2 linked regions of the Agarilytica rhodophyticola genome follow. Each later gene encodes a partner of the first gene's protein in a complex. Links are inferred from orthologs where the notes say so. Each region holds a gene or a part of one and is shown in the gene's direction. Other genes may lie near its edges.

What was found.
Region 2: the proteins of BVC89_RS10845 (region 1) and accD are in contact, whole or in part, in a solved structure (PDB 8UXZ), measured with the Escherichia coli proteins. The link is inferred for Agarilytica rhodophyticola from one-to-one orthologs.

The regions. Positions count from the first base shown.
Region 1 is NZ_CP020038.1:2,575,395-2,578,511, forward strand. The notes cover bases 321-3,103. They hold BVC89_RS10845 (acetyl-CoA carboxylase carboxyltransferase subunit alpha), read left to right. Parts: upstream 321-1,125; coding sequence 1,126-2,082; downstream 2,083-3,103. Other genes in these bases: hrpA (ATP-dependent RNA helicase HrpA), read left to right, coding at 2,154-3,103. Outside these bases: more of hrpA, read left to right, coding at 3,104-3,117. UniProt on the Escherichia coli protein: Component of the acetyl coenzyme A carboxylase (ACC) complex. First, biotin carboxylase catalyzes the carboxylation of biotin on its carrier protein (BCCP) and then the CO(2) group is transferred by the carboxyltransferase to acetyl-CoA to form malonyl-CoA.
Region 2 is NZ_CP020038.1:2,683,705-2,686,832, forward strand. What follows is about bases 335-3,128. They hold accD (acetyl-CoA carboxylase, carboxyltransferase subunit beta), read left to right. Parts: upstream 335-1,189; coding sequence 1,190-2,068; downstream 2,069-3,128. Other genes in these bases: trpB (tryptophan synthase subunit beta), read left to right, coding at 335-337; trpA (tryptophan synthase subunit alpha), read left to right, coding at 349-1,161; BVC89_RS11370 (bifunctional folylpolyglutamate synthase/dihydrofolate synthase), read left to right, coding at 2,079-3,128. In the rest of the region: more of trpB, read left to right, coding at 1-334.

The DNA.
Region 1 (3,117 bases):
AAGACGTTGATAGGCGGGGTGTGGAAGCGTTGTGAGGCGTTGAGCTAACCCGTACTAATTGCCCGTGAGGCTTGACCATATAACGGAAATGATTGAAAGATCTTTATGGCAACGATAATCGATGATAAACGATATAAGTTGTGTAAAGGCTTTGATTGTGTTGATTATACAATGAATGTATTGCTGGCTAGGCTTGGTACTAATCAAGTTATAGCGTAGAGCACTTTAGTTCATGAGTGACACTGGATTATGTGTGTATAAGAACACTATGCTGTCTTCTTCTTTCGCTTGTTAAAGCCTGTGTAACAGGCATGCATAACAGATTCGATGTTGTTGCTAATAACCTTTAGCTGCTTCGTCCACCGGTTATGCCTGACGACTATAGAGCACTGGAACCACCTGATCCCATCCCGAACTCAGACGTGAAACGGTGCATCGCCGATGGTAGTGTGGGGCTTCCCCATGTGAGAGTAGGTCATCGTCAGGCTTCTATTATGAAAAGGGCTAACTTTATAGTTAGCCCTTTTTTTATGTCTTGTTATCTTATCGGCATATTAAAATTCATCGTTCTTCTCCGGCCAACTCTTCAGTAATTATCTTAGTTAGTGTCTTCGAGATGGCGGCGTTAATGTTATTGCTTACGATATTATTCCTATTCGGCAATGAACTAGGAGTTCATTCTTTATAAAGAACACAACAGCCTCTAGCAGAACTTGAATTAATGTCAGGAAAAAACTTATATCTCTAACATTTAATTTGTGTCGGCTGTTACATACATATAAAAACAAGATATGTTTTATTTGATTTAGTTGCTGCATCGTTACTATTAAAAGATAATAGGCGAAATATAGCAGGGCAGGCGTAAATGTTGCCATTTTAGGCTTATAGAACATTTATAAGAAACAGAGAAAGTACTTGGCTTCTAGATTGTTCAAGAATAGCTTTTAACTTGTATCAAGCTTACTAAGAGTTATTTTCTGGTAGTAAATCTGAAAGAATGTCGCTTCTAGCTACAAAATACTAATGATAAACTCGCAGGGTTGTTGTACCACAACAGAAAGCATTCAGATGATTCAGTCATCCTATGCAATAGCCGGCGAAATTAAAAAAGGGTAGTAATCCGATATGAATTTAAACTATCTCGATTTCGAGCAACCCATTGCGGAGCTTGAGGGCAAGATTGAAGAGTTACAACTAGTTGGCAGCGATAACGATCTGAACATAAACGAAGAAATAAATCGTTTACGAGAAGAAAGTCAAAAACTTACAGATAGGATTTATTCAAACCTAACACCATGGCAAGTGGTGCAAGTTGCAAGGCATCCTCACAGGCCATATACATCTGATTACATCCCTCGACTATTTGATGACTGGGATGAGCTACATGGGGATAGACACTTTGGCGACGATAAAGCTATTGTTGCTGGTATTGGTCGCATAAGTGGCCGTTCAGTCATGGTGATTGGTGAAGAAAAAGGTCGAAGTGTTAAAGACAAAGTCTATCGCAATTTCGGTATGCCTAAGCCAGAGGGCTACCGCAAAGCTTTGAGATTAATGGAAATGGCCGAGCGTTTTAAGCTTCCAGTTCTAACTTTTATAGACACTCCAGGAGCGTATCCTGGTATCGATAGTGAAGAACGAGGTATTAGTGAATCGATAGCGCAAAATTTAGCGGTTATGTCGCGTCTTAGGACACCCATTATTTGCACGGTTATTGGGGAAGGCTCTTCTGGTGGAGCACTTGCCATCGGTGTGGGTGACCAACTAAATATGCTTCAGTATGCCACTTATTTTGTAATCTCGCCGGAAGGTTGCGCCAATATCATCTGGAAAACGGTTGAAAAAGCACCATTAGCTGCTGAAGCAATGGGCGTTACATCAACTGTTTTAACTGAGCTCGGTATCATTGATGAAACAATTAATGAGCCGGCCGGTGGCGCTCATAGGGATATCGATGAGATGGCGGCAATTTTAAAAGAGCGCCTTGTTGATCAACTTGATCGTGTAACATCAGTGGATATTGATGAGCTATTGGCCAAACGCTATGATCGCCTTATGAGCTACGGTAACAACTTCTCGTAACCTATTATTTATTCCACAACTAATAAAAAGGCCTTTAGGGCCTTTTTTTATCTTTGAATATATTGAAAACTATGGAAAAGACTCTCGAAACATTTGTTCCTTATCTCTCGCAATTAGGTGTTAGAGATGCGCATAAAATGTCGAGAACACTTAATAGCCTAATTAAACGACGTGACGAAAATTTACCTTACGATAAAAAGCTCGCACACTTTGAAGATGAATTGGCAAGAGCGTTGGATAAGGCTTCTGCTCGTTTATTGAAAATACCACCAATAAGCTTTCCCGACCAGTTACCTGTAAGCCAAAAAAAAGACGAAATTGCAGAGGCTATTTCGTCTCATCAAGTTGTAATTTTAGCAGGTGAAACAGGTTCAGGTAAAACCACACAGCTACCGAAAATATGTTTATCTATTGGGCGCGGTGTTAAGGGACGAATCGGCCATACACAGCCACGTCGGATCGCCGCACGCACAGTAGCTAGTCGAATTGCAGAAGAGTTGGAGACAAATCTTGGCGAAGCAGTGGGGTATCAGGTGCGCTTTACCGATCACACCAATGAAGATACTTTTATCAAGTTGATGACGGATGGTATTTTACTCGCCGAAATTCAGAATGATCCTCTGCTTTTAAATTATGACACTTTAATAATTGATGAAGCTCATGAGCGCAGTTTAAATATCGATTTCCTCTTGGGATATTTAAAACGTTTACTCAAAAAGCGCCCTGATCTAAAACTTATCGTGACATCTGCCACCATTGATGTAGAACGTTTTTCTATTCATTTTGACAAGGCTCCCATTATAGAAGTTTCTGGGAGGACTTTTCCTGTACAAACAATCTATCGCCCCTGGCAGGATCAGCATGACGATATTAACGAAGGAATTGTTGCCAGTATTCAGGAAATATTAACGACACAAACATCTGGAGATATTCTCGTTTTTCTTAGTGGTGAAAGAGAAATACGTGAAGCTTCTTACGCCATAAAAAAAGCTAACTTCCCTCACCTTAATATATTACCGTTGTATGCCCGTCTAA
Region 2 (3,128 bases), 110 kb from region 1 along the record:
CACCTACCTAATGGAGGATGAGAACGGCCAAATTATTGAAACCCACTCTGTATCGGCAGGTCTCGATTACCCGGGTGTCGGCCCTGAACACTCTTGGTTAAAAGATATTGGCCGAGTTGAGTATGTTGCCATTAACGATGATGAAGCTATGGCTGGCTTTAGAACACTTACCCGTGTAGAGGGTATCATGCCTGCCCTTGAATCAAGCCATGCGATTGCCTACGCCCATAAACTTGCGCCTACTATGAGCAAAGATCAAAGCATTATTGTTAATCTCTCTGGTCGCGGAGATAAAGATATTCTTACTGTTGCACAACTGGATGGAATAGAGGTTTAAGAGAAAACATCGTGAATAGAATAAGCCAGCGTTTATCTGAGTTAAAATCGCAAAATCGTAAAGCCTTGGTCACTTATATTGTCAACGGTGACCCTCGTCCAGAAGTAAGTTTGCCTGCCATGCATGCACTGGTAGAGGCAGGTGCAGATATTATTGAATTGGGGATTCCCTTTTCTGATCCTATGGCAGAAGGTCCAACCATTCAACGTGGCCATGAACGTGCGCTAGCGCATAATACCAGCCTGCGTGATACTTTCGCTTTGGTGAAAGAATTTCGTACCCGTAACCAGCATACTCCCATTGTGATTATGGGCTATGCTAATCCACTTGAGCGCATGGGCTATGAAGAGTGTGCAAAACTTGCCGCTGAAGTAGGTGTGGATGGCATGTTGACGGTGGATCTGCCCGCCGAAGAATCTGCTGAGCTAAACAAGTATTTAGTACAAAATTCGCTGGAAAATATTTTCTTGCTGGCGCCGACAACAACAGAAGAACGAATTAAAGATGTCGTGTCATTAGCCGGCGGATTTGTGTACTATGTATCGCTTAAAGGGGTTACAGGTGCTGGTCATATCGACGTCGATGCTGTCGAGAAACGCTTGCAGGAAATTAAAAAGTATACGGACTTACCCGTGCTCGCTGGTTTCGGCATTAAAGATGCCGATACCGCATCGGCAATTGCCAATGTGGCTGATGGTGTTATAGTCGGCAGCGTTTTGGTGGATGCCATGGGGAAAGATGCCGATCGTAATACGCAAGAGATTTGCCAGGATCTGAAGAATATCATCGAACCTATGAGAAGTGCTCTCGATGAGCAAAACTAAAAAAATTAACATATTAAGAAGTTAGTCAATGAGCTGGTTAGATAAAATTGTTCCCAAAGTCGTGCGTTCAGAAAATGCGCGCGGTGCTAGCAAGGTTCCCGAGGGTGTATGGAAAAAATGCCCAAAGTGTGGGGCGATGTTATACCGTCCCGAATTAGAAAAAAACTTGGATGTATGTCCCAAATGTGATCATCATATGCGTGTTAGCGCTCGTCGTAGGCTCGATATTTTCCTTGATAAAGAAGGACGAGAAGAGCTGGCAAGCGATGTTGTTCCAGTGGATCGGCTTAAGTTTAAAGACGTTAAAAAATATAAAGATAGACTTTCTTCTGCACAAAAAACAACCGGCGAAAAAGACGCTTTGGTTGCCATGAAAGGTACCTTAAAGGGGATGCCTGTAGTGGCCAGTGCATTTGAGTTTGCTTTTCATGGCGGGTCTATGGGCTATGTTGTAGGCGAGCGTTTTACCCGTGCTGCGCAATTGGCCTTAGAAGAACGCAGTCCTTATATTTGTTTTTCTGCCACTGGCGGTGCCAGAATGCAGGAGGCGCTTATATCTTTAATGCAGATGGCTAAGACCAGCGCTGTTATTGAGCGTTTGAAGCAAGAAGGTATTCCTTTTATTTCCGTCATGACAGACCCTGTCTACGGTGGCGTTTCAGCAAGTCTAGCTCTGTTGGGGGATATCAATGCTGCTGAGCCTGGCGCGAGAGCCGGTTTTGCAGGCCCTAACATTATCGAGCAGACAATTCGTCAAAAGCTTCCAAAGGGCTTCCAGCGAAGTGAGTTTTTGCTTGAGCATGGTGCTATCGATTTAATTATACCTCGCACTCAAATGCGTGATCGTCTGGCCTCGATCGTTGCTAAATTAACACATCAACAGCAACCCATTTTAGAAATTACCTAACGGCATTATCTTGTCGCAAGCTCGATTTTCTACGCTCACTGATTGGCTCACTTGGATGGAGACTCTCCATCCAAGTGAAATCGACCTTGGCTTGTCGCGTATTCGGCAGGTAGCTCAGAGGTTGGGTATCAGTAAAACCCGGGCCAAAGTCATTACTGTTGCAGGAACCAATGGCAAGGGCTCCTGTATTGCTACGTTAGAAAAAATCCTAACGGATAATCACAATCGTGTTGGCAGCTATACTTCGCCTCATATTACTCGCTATAACGAACGTATCCGACTTGATCGATGTGAAATCGATGACCAAACCTTATGCGATACTTTTACGTTGATTGATCAAGCAAGAGCTGAGATAAGTCTGACCTACTTTGAATTTGGTACCTTAGCTGCCCTTTATATTTTTGCTCATAATGAACTTGATTATTGGCTGTTAGAAATAGGTTTAGGAGGACGACTTGATGCGGTTAACATCATTGACCCTGATGTGGCTGTCATCACTTCAATAGACTTAGATCATGAAGCATGGTTGGGAGATACCAGGGAGAAAATTGCAGTAGAAAAACTTGGTATATTAAGGTCACACGTTGCTTGTGTGTGTGCAGAGCCCAAGCCTACTGAAAATATGGAAGCAATTTTTACCTCGATGGAGGTTAAGCCCGCTAATATCAACCATGCATTTTCAGCTATGGATGAAAATAATGGCCAAGACGTAAGGTTTACCTTCACTAATTCAATGCATAAAGTGCAAAGTATTTGCGTGCAACGACCCTCGTTGCCTGTTAATAGTGTTGCCGCTGCGCTGCAGGTGTTATGCCTCTTAAATGTTTTACCGGATGAAGAAGGGCTTACACAAAGTTTATCGCAACTTAGCTTATTCGGCCGTTTTGAAACCATCACCTTTAAATCTTGTCAGCTTGTGATGGATGTGGCACACAACCCGGCAGCTGCTCGTTTGTTAGTTGATAATCTTACGCGTGTTAACCAAAGGCCCTCAATTGCTGTTGTTGGCATGATGGCAGATAAGAATATTGCCCAAACCTTGAGCCCACTGTGTCCAATG